DNA from 3 places in the Bradyrhizobium sp. Kon10 genome. Region 1 is predicted to be linked to each of the others. Evidence: predicted binding sites of a transcription regulator. Region 1 holds the regulator's gene; each other region holds the start of a gene.
The links. The regulator LexA, encoded in region 1, represses DNA repair genes until DNA is damaged. The targets are predictions, from matches to a motif close to TGTTCNNNNTGTGTTCNG.
Positions count from the first base shown of each region.

Region 2: a site for LexA is predicted at 1,851-1,868, ahead of AC0L2O_RS31275 (DNA recombination protein RmuC). Genes of this name have one in related genera too.
Region 3: a site for LexA is predicted at 1,482-1,499, ahead of recA (recombinase RecA). Genes of this name have one in related genera too.

Region 1 is NZ_JBVVOZ010000005.1:118,759-122,033, reverse strand. Features, by position in the region: gene AC0L2O_RS09960 (molybdopterin molybdotransferase MoeA) at 1-710, shown strand, start outside; gene lexA (transcriptional repressor LexA) at 887-1,588, shown strand; gene AC0L2O_RS09950 (hypothetical protein) at 1,775-1,978, shown strand; gene AC0L2O_RS09945 (hypothetical protein) at 2,170-2,601, shown strand; gene AC0L2O_RS09940 (ComEC/Rec2 family competence protein) at 2,784-3,275, opposite strand, start outside.
Region 2 is NZ_JBVVOZ010000036.1:44,701-47,975, forward strand. Features, by position in the region: gene truA (tRNA pseudouridine(38-40) synthase TruA) at 1-7, opposite strand, end outside; gene fmt (methionyl-tRNA formyltransferase) at 127-1,062, opposite strand; gene def (peptide deformylase) at 1,204-1,728, opposite strand; gene AC0L2O_RS31275 (DNA recombination protein RmuC) at 1,899-3,098, shown strand; gene AC0L2O_RS31280 (GIY-YIG nuclease family protein) at 3,229-3,275, shown strand, end outside.
Region 3 is NZ_JBVVOZ010000012.1:51,191-54,465, reverse strand. Features, by position in the region: gene recA (recombinase RecA) at 301-1,389, opposite strand; gene AC0L2O_RS18300 (hypothetical protein) at 1,672-1,857, shown strand; gene AC0L2O_RS18295 (hypothetical protein) at 2,053-2,277, shown strand.

The DNA of each region.
Region 1 (3,275 bases):
TGCCCGTCCGCCGCCGGCCGAGAGTTGCGATCCTCGCAACCGGCGATGAGCTGGTGATGCCCGGCGTCACCCCCGGCGCGGGTCAGATCGTTTATTCCAACGGCTATGCCCTGCACGCGCTCGCGCGCAGCGAAGGCGCCGAGACCATCGACCTCGGCATCGCCGCCGACACGGTTGAGGCGACCACGGCCGGCATCCGCCGCGCCCGCGACAGCGGGGCGGATGTCCTGATCACCACCGGCGGCGCCTCGGTTGGCGACCACGACCTGGTCAAGCCGGCGCTCGAGGCCGAAGGCATCTCGATGGCGTTCTGGAAGATCGCGATTCGCCCGGGCAAGCCGATGATGCACGGTCAGCTCGGCGCGATGCGCGTGATCGGCCTGCCCGGCAATCCCGTGTCGTCCTACGTCTGTGCGTTCCTGTTCATGGTGCCGCTGATTCGCGCGCTCTCGGGCCGCGAAGTGATTCACCACCGTCGCGAACGCGCCGTGCTCGGCCGCGATGTCGGTGCCAACGACCAGCGCGAGGACTATCTTCGCGCGCGCCTTGAATTGCGCGACGACGGCACCCTCATCGCTCATCCCGTGAGTCATCAGGATTCCTCGCTGCTCGCGAATCTGGCTGCCGCACAGGCACTTCTCGTACGTGCGCCGTTTGCGCCGAAGGCCGAGGCAGGCACGCCCTGCGAGGTGCTGCGATTGCCGGTCTGAACGCGTCGCTCGCTCGCGTTCCGCGAAGTTTGTCGCGTTCACGCTAAATTAAGCAGTTGCGGAACACATATCGAACATATAGTGTCCGTTCATGATTTGTTTCGAGCATGTAGCGGCTCATCGCTGAACTCAGCGTCTCGGAATCGAACGACATCAACCGGGGGAATTTGGTCGAGATGTTAACGCGCAAACAATACGAGCTTCTGCGGTTCATCAGCGAGCGGCTGAAGGAAAGCGGCGTGCCGCCCTCCTTCGACGAGATGAAGGACGCGCTCGATCTGCGCTCGAAATCGGGCATCCATCGCCTGATCACCGCGCTCGAGGAGCGCGGCTTCATCCGGCGCCTGCCCAACCGCGCCCGCGCCATCGAGGTGATCAAGCTGCCGGAGCTTCAGGCCGCGGCCGGCAGCCGCCGCGGGTTCACGCCCAGCGTCATCGAGGGCAATCTCGGCAAGGTCCGCGCGAGCTCCAGCGGGTCGGCGGATGACGGCGAGCGCCCCGTCGCGGTGCCCGTGATGGGCCGGATCGCGGCCGGTACGCCGATCGAAGCGTTGCAGACCCGCAGCCACACCATCAGCGTGCCGCCTGACATGCTCGGCTCCGGTGAGCACTACGCGCTCGAAGTGCGCGGCGATTCCATGGTCGATGCCGGTATCCTCGACGGCGACATGGCGCTGATCCAGCGTAACGAGAGCGCCGATACCGGCGACATCGTTGTGGCGCTGATCGACGACGAGGAGGCAACGCTGAAACGTTTCCGGCGCCGCGGCGCCTCGATCGCGCTCGAGCCGGCGAACGCCTCGTATGAGGTTCGCATCCTGCCGCCCAACCGGGTGAAGATTCAGGGCAAGCTGATCGGGCTTTACCGGAAGTATTGAGCCGGCTGCGGACGGTCGGCAGGCCGCCGCGCACGAGCGATTGGAGCGGACGATTGTCCGCTCCGGCTGGATAGTCTTTCTGGTTTTGCACAGATTATCCGGCCACCCCTCCAGCGCTACATCCTCGGCACGCCGCGACGAAGCACACACCGCTTCGCAGGGCTTTGAGAGACCGAGGAGAGAACCATGCGCAGCATTATTCTGAGCACTGTCGCGATGGCGCTGATCGCAGCATCAGCGTCGCAAGCCCTCGCGGCGCAGTCACAGCACCATCTCGGCAAAGCAGCGCGGGCGACGAGCGAGCAATTCCGCAATGCCCGCAACGCGGTCGAGCAGCCGTCGCAACGGGCCTGGCAATATTCCGGCTGGTCGGCGCCCGCTGGCCGCTAATGGCGAAACTGCCCGAATGCACGGGAGCAGGCTTTGTTCCTCGCGCAATTGAAAAAGATATTGTGATTGCAGCGCGCGAACCAAGCCGCAGATTTGCCCACAACCAAGCAGACGCTTGCAGGCTTCTACTCTGATAGAGGCCTGCGCCTCAGAAGAGGCGCGGGTCGCTATCCTGATTGAGGAGCACCCCGATGTGTGACTACAGCCTGCACGCCGTCGCGACGCGTCCCGCAGAAGTCGGCGAGACAATCGTCACGACAACTTTCCGCGGCACCTCGACGCGCGGCTTCGCCTCCGAAGCCGATATGTCGGTCGCGGTCTGTCTGCTGCCGGGAACGGAGCTCGCCTTCGCCGACAGCGTCCGCTACGACAATCGCTGGATCTGGACGCGCACCATCAACTCCCGCGTCGGCAAGTTCGGCAAGGTCGATCCGCACATTCCCGATCGCCATCACGACGCCATCGAATTTCCGGACGGCAAATACGTGCTGGTGACGCAGCTCGTCGAAGGCCAGCGCGCCACCGTGCTGCAATTGCCGGTGACCCAGCCGCTCGGCGAGCGGGAGCAAAAGCCAGAGATAGCCGACAGGCAGCCAACGATCACCCGCCTGCCGATCGGCTGACGCCGCCGACCCCAACGAGGGGTCGAGGCCCGGATTGAAATGCCCATCGCCGGCCGAGGCCGGCGAACTGGAGCGGTTTGCATCTCGCAAAGCCGATCGAATGGGATCCGCCCGCCGCACGTCGGACGGCCAGCCATTCCGGCCCGACGATCGGCTGAGAGGTCAAATCCAGCCCTCGGCTTTCAGTCCTCGGCTTGGAGATCGGCCTCGGACGGCGTTGCGTCATTGCTCCGGGGAGACGCTGTCTTCGTCTTCGGCGCGAGGCTGCCATCATAATCCGCCGCGCCTGCGGCAGCCGGCGACCAGGGACGGTCTGCGCCCCTTGCCTTCACCGCCTGAACGGCAAAACCATCACCACGCCGCATCAGCGCGAGCGCGCCCTGGCTTGCGAGACGCTGACGATCGACCACCATCGCCGTGCAATCCGGCGGCGCCGGCCGGGCGGTCACCACCAGCGCGGCACGATTGCAATCATCGGCCAGCGCGCCGATGCGCAACGCAACTGCGACCAGGCGCCCGTCGGCGAGCGGCGTGACGCAGCCCAAATCGTCGCACGAGACGCCATCGGCCAGCGACGCACTGCCGGCATCACGCGGATCGGCGTCGGCCGCCAGCCATTCCTTGAGCAGAAAGCTGTCCTTGTTCATCCTGATCAGATGCAGCTGCCCGTCCCT
Region 2 (3,275 bases), on a different contig from region 1:
GGGGCATCTCAATCCGGATGGTGTCATCGCCCGGCTTGACCGGGCGATCCAGTACTCCGAGACATCTCTGTTAAGCCGAGAAGCCTCGGCGTACTGGATACCCCGCCTTCGCGGGGTATGACAGTGCTAGATGAATTTGGCACCTGCTTTCACCGGCACGCCGCGCAGGAAGTCGACGGCCTGCATCCGCGCCTTGCCTTCGCGCTGCAGCTCGAGAATGCGGATCGCGCCCTCGCCGCACGCGACGCTGAGCTGGTCGTCGAGCACATCGCCCGGGGCACCTGCGCCTTTGGCGAACTCGCAGCGCAGGATTTTTACGCGCACGTTTTCGCTGACGTCTGCGAGCTCACTCCAGGCGCCGGGAAAAGGCGACAATCCGTGGATGTGACGCAGCACGTCGCGCGCGGGTTTGGTCCAGTCGATCCGGGCCTCGGCCTTGTCGATCTTGGCGGCGTAGGTGACGCCGTCCTCGCTCTGCTTCCTGAGCTGAAGGGCACCGCGGTCGAGCGCCGCCATGGCGCGCACCATCAGATCGGCGCCGAGCCGGGACAGGCGATCGTGCAGATCGGCTGCGGTCATGGCGTCCGTGATCGCAATGCGCTCGGCCATGGCGACGTCGCCGGTATCAAGCCCGACATCCATCTTCATCACCATCACGCCGCTCTCGGCGTCGCCGGCCATGATGGCGCGGTTGATCGGCGCGGCGCCGCGCCAGCGCGGCAGCAGCGAGGCGTGCAGATTGTAGCAGCCGAGCTTCGGCGCATCGAGAATGGCCTGCGGCAGGATCATGCCGTAGGCGACGACGACCGCAGCATCAGCGTCGAACGCGCGGAATTCGTCCAGCGCCTCCGGTGTCTTCAGCGTCTTCGGCGTCAGCACGGGAATGCCGAGCTTTCGCGCGGCTTCTTCCACCGGGGTCGGCTGCAATTGCAGGCCGCGCCGCCCGCCCGGCTTCGGCGCGCGGGTGTAGACGGCGACGATCTCGTGGCCATGCGCGACGAGCTCGAACAGCGTCGGCACGGAGAAGTCGGGCGTGCCCATGAAGATCAGGCGAAGGGGCATGTGAAAAACCTGCGAGAAACGCGATCCACTGACGATCATTCCGGGCGGCTCGAACAGCCGAACTACGGCGCGCAATTGCGCGCCTGAGAACCTCGAGATTCCGGGTTCGATGCTGCGCATCGCCCCGGAATGACAGATACCCTACTCCCCGCGCTTGGCGGCTTTCTCGAACTTCTTGATCACGCGGTCGCGCTTGAGTTTGGACAGATAGTCGACGAACAGCACGCCGTTGAGATGATCGATCTCGTGCTGGATGCAGGTGGCGTAGATGCCTTCGGCGTCTTCCTCGTGCACCTTGCCGTCGAGATCGGTGAAGCGCACGCGCACCTTGGCGGGGCGTTCGACCTCCTCGTAATATTCGGGGATCGAGAGGCAGCCTTCCTCATAGACCGACAGCTCCTCGGACGAGGACAGAATTTCCGGATTGATGAAGACGCGCGGCTCCGGATTGGTCTCGCCGTTCTCGTCGCGCTTGGCGAGATCCATGGTGATGAGGCGCAGCGGCTGCGCGACCTGGATCGCCGCGAGCCCGATGCCGGGCGCGTCGTACATGGTCTCGAACATGTCGTCGGCAAGCTTGCGGATCTCCGGCGTGACCTTCTCGATCGGCTTGGAGACCAGACGCAGCTGCCTGTCGGGCAGGATGATGATTTCTCTGAGGGCCATGGCCGCGATTTAAGCTGCGCGCCCGATGCGGTCAATGCAGCGAGGAACTCCGTTAACGGTCCGCTAACCATAAAACTTGAGGCTTTGCTAACCGTAAAAATTAAGGGGCCATTAACCAGAAATGTTCGCTATTCGTTCGCGAAACCCGCCGAATCGGCTAAAAGGCGGCCATGAACGAAATCATCTTCATGCTCGGCGACTGGCCGGTGCGCACCATCGACGCGCTGATCGGCTTTTGCGCCCTCGTCCTCATCCTGCTGGCAGTGATCGCCGTCGCGATCGCGCGGTCCTCGCGGCGCGGCGCGGAACTCGCGATGGCCAATGCCATCCGCGCCGACGAGCTCGAGGAGCGCGTCAGCCAGATGCTGCACGCCCAGAGCGAGGCTTCGGGCCGGGTGGATGCCATGACCCAGGCCCTCGCCGGCCGCCAGGCCGACATGGCGCGCGCGGTGAACGAGCGGCTGGATTCGGTGACCCACCGCGTCGGCCAGTCGATGGAGAACACCACTCGCAACACCATGGACAGCCTGCGCGCACTGCACGAGCGTCTCGGCATCATCGACAGCGCGCACAAGAACCTCACCGACCTCACCACCCAGGTCACGACCTTGCGCGACGTGCTCGCCAACAAGCAGTCGCGCGGCGCGTTCGGCCAGGCGCGCATGGAGGCGATCGTCCAGGACGGCTTGCCGAAGGGCGCCTACGAGTTCCAGTTTACGCTCTCGACCGGAAAGCGGCCGGACTGCGTGGTGTTCTTGCCCGACCAGCGCCCGCTCTGCATCGACGCGAAATTTCCGCTGGAGGCGATGACCGCGCTGCACGACGCCCGCACCGACGAGGAGCGCCGGATCGCCACGCAGCGGCTGCGCGCCGACGTGATGAAGCATGTCAGCGACATCGCCGAGAAATATCTGGTCGCCGGGGAGACCCAGGAAATGGCGCTGATGTTCGTGCCGTCGGAATCGGTCTACGCCGAGATCCATGACGGTTTCGACGACGTGATCCAGAAAGCCTATCGCGCCCGCGTGGTGCTGGTGTCGCCCTCGCTGCTGATGCTCGCGATCCAGGTGATGCAGCAGATCATGAAGGACGCGCGCATGCGCGACGCCGCCGACCAGATCCGCACCGAAGTGATCAAGCTTGGCGACGACCTCGGCCGCCTCAGGGACCGCGTGCTGAAACTGCAGAAGCATTTTGCCGACGCCAACGAGGACGTCCGGCAGGTGCTGATCTCCGCCGACAAGATCGAGAAGCGAGCGGGGCGGATCGAGGAGCTCGATTTCAGCAAGACCGACGCCCCCGAAGGCCCGCATTTGGTGGCCACCGGCGCCGCCGAGCTGTTCCCACGGAAGCTGCAAGCGGGGGAGTGAGGCCCGGTACACTGTCATGCCCCGCGAAGGCGGGGCATCCAGTACGCCGCGGCGGTGGTGATTGAGCCGAGATGCCGGTGATTACTGGATCGTCCGCCTTCGCGGACGATGACAGCGAGAGGAATGCGGCATGGGGGCACGCTGCTACTACGTTTACATCCTCGCCAGCAAGATCGA
Region 3 (3,275 bases), on a different contig from region 1:
ACCAGCGAACGGCCTTCGCGGTCCCAGCGCCAGAGCCGTCCATTGGTCAGGTGCGTGCCGCCCCACCAGCGGTCGATCAGGTTGTGGCGGCAGAAATCGTCCTCGCCGGCGACATAGGCTGCTCCCTTGACTACGAACCGGCGCTAGCAAGCATCAGCCAAGCCTAGACTTGGCCACCATCACAATGCAGCCTGAGAATGTATTTGGGTCCAGCCGCCAAAACGAAACGGGCACTGACGACGTCGGCAACTCAACGTCCTCAGCGCCCGCTCCTCGCGAAATACTCTTCGTGTTTAGGCTTTACTCGTCCGCCGGCTCCTCGCCATCGGCGTCGCGCTCGGGGCTGCCGGCGAGAATCTGCTCGGCGATCAGACCGGAGTTCTGGCGGATCGCGGTCTCGATCTTGGCGGTGATGTCGGGATTGGCCTTGAGGAACGCTTTCGAGTTCTCGCGGCCCTGACCGAGGCGCTGACTATCGTAGGAGAACCACGCACCGGACTTCTCGACGATGCCGGCCTTGACGCCGAGATCAAGGATCTCGCCCATCTTGGACACGCCCTCGCCGTACATGATGTCGAATTCGACCTGCTTGAACGGCGGCGCCAGCTTGTTCTTCACCACCTTCACGCGCGTGGTGTTGCCGACCACCTCGTCACGCTCCTTGATCGCGCCGATGCGGCGGATGTCGAGACGGATCGAGGCGTAGAATTTCAGCGCATTGCCGCCGGTGGTGGTTTCCGGCGAGCCGTACATCACGCCGATCTTCATCCGGATCTGGTTGATGAAGATCACCATGGTGTTGGACTTGTTGATCGAGGCGGTCAACTTGCGCAGCGCCTGGCTCATCAGCCGCGCCTGGAGGCCCGGCAGCGCATCGCCCATCTCGCCCTCGAGCTCGGCCTTCGGCACCAGGGCCGCGACCGAATCGATCACCAGCACATCGACCGCGCCGGAGCGAACCAGCGTGTCGCAGATTTCCAGCGCCTGCTCGCCGGTGTCGGGCTGCGAAATCAGAAGCTCGTCGATATTGACGCCCAGCTTGCGCGCGTAGACCGGGTCGAGCGCGTGCTCGGCATCGATGAAGGCGCAGATGCCACCCTTCTTCTGCCCTTCCGCCACCGTATGCAGCGCCAGCGTGGTCTTGCCCGAGGATTCCGGCCCATAAATCTCGACGACACGCCCCTTCGGCAGTCCGCCGATCCCAAGCGCAATATCGAGCCCCAGCGAGCCCGAGGAAATCGACTCGACATCCATCGAACGGTCGTTCTTGCCGAGCTTCATCACCGAGCCCTTGCCGAACTGGCGCTCGATCTGGGAGAGCGCGGCGGCGAGAGCTTTACTCTTGTCCATGGAAGATCCTTCGACGATACGCAGGGCAGTGGTGGACATCAGGTCGTGCTCCTTATGGCGAGGATTCGGCTGAGGGACAAACGATTGGCGAGGCAGCTCGTCGATAAAAGCAATGTACCCTATTTGTTCTCAGTTCGCAATATGTTCTTTTCCGGATTTTGGTGCTGGCCTGTTTCCGACAGCCGTGGCCTGTTTTGAAAACCGCAGTGGCCGGTTTTTAATTCCGTGATCTGCCTCACGGCACGTTGCGCGGTGGGGCATCTAGTCTCCTCAACCTAACGAGGCGGATGGTCGCTTCGTTGAACAACAGGAGACGGAGACATGGAACGCGAAATCAATCTGCTTTCGTGCGACGAACTGGAAATGGTTTCGGGCGGGGAACCGAATCTTCTCCTCCAGATCCATATTCCTGGGTTTGATTTCAAGTACTACGATACCGGGTCAGGAATAGGCTATTCGTGGGGGCACGTGTGCGCCACCAATGGATCAAGCATAAGATGCGATTAGCAGATAAATAGGCGCTGAAAGAGGCCGCCTCAGTTGGCGGCCTCTTTCGTGTCGTCCTTAGGTCGCTTCACGTCATCAAGCGGCTTCAGGCGCTGGCCTGTTTTAACCCCTAGTGACCTAATTTGAATTTTGCAGTGGCCTCATTTCAGGATAGGTTCCCCAAGTACGCAGTGCCGCGTGCAAGGTGCAGGGGCCATGCCGATCAATCGGCTTTTCAGGGAAGGCAAGATCGAGCCGGAACAACTCGAACGGCTGAATCGGGCATTTGCATTCACGTTGCGCAGCCTGAGCCTGGTGGATCGCGACGACCCGCTCTGCGAGATCGTCGCCCGCAAGATCATCGAGATTGACGCACTTGGCACTCACGATCCCAATGAAATTGCCAAGGTAGCCGCTAAGGAATTCGGCATCCCGAAGTAAGGCCGCCTCAGTGGGCGGCCTCTTTCATCCCCAAGCTCAATCAATCGCGAAAAAAGCCACCACGGGCGAATCGATTGCAATGAAGGTAGAATACCACCTCAATTGCGGCCTGAACGATGACCGAGCCAACCCCGATTCTACTTTGCATGGGGTTGTTTTCGCGATTTTCATCAGCGGCCTCCCCCGCCCGCGCCCTACATCAGCGCCAGCAGCACGATGCCGATGATCAACACCACAAATCCAGCCGCCGTCGCGGCGGCGAATGACCGCTCTACCCTGTCCATGATGCACCCCGCTATCGGCCCGCCACGTTTCCCCCATGGCTTTGCCGTGCGTTCAAAGTGTCGCCAACGGTTGTGTCCTAAGTTGTGCGATCGGATGTCTGAATTGGGATGCGAGGGCCTCTCTCAGCGGCAGCCTATGCGCCGGCAGTTTCGGATCCCATTCGTCCCGCTTGTCAGGCTGCCGTAAGCTGAGCGGACTAGGGTCGCTTGGCTATGGTGTTGCAGCCCAGCACCTCAGCCTCCAATAACCTGTCGCCCCGCTTGGCTCTGCCCAGGCGGGGCTCTTTTCGTGGCATGTGTCGTGGCGAGTTCGAACGCTTCTTCGTCCCGCGCTTCGCCTGCGTGCAATCCGTGCGGGGAATTCGCCAGCGTCCCGCCTTGGCGCGCATCAGTGCAACCGGATTGGCCCGACAATCCCTCGAAACGCCACAAGGTGACAAGGCCGGTCTCGCCGCACCGCTCGCACACGAGATTTTCGTCACCGAGCATGAAGCGCCCACGCTTGAACGCAAGGGAGGAGGCGGGCCGCCGGCAGTGCGGACAGACCAACGAGAAATTTCGTGCGCCCCAGCGCACGGCGAGATGTCTTAGCCAGTTCACGTCTTCCCCTTCCGCGCGATCGCCGGCGCGGCCTCCACACGTCACGGGCATAGTAGCAGCGCACGCAAAGGTGGAAAAGCTCGGACACCGGCATTTCCATCGAATGGCCGCGGT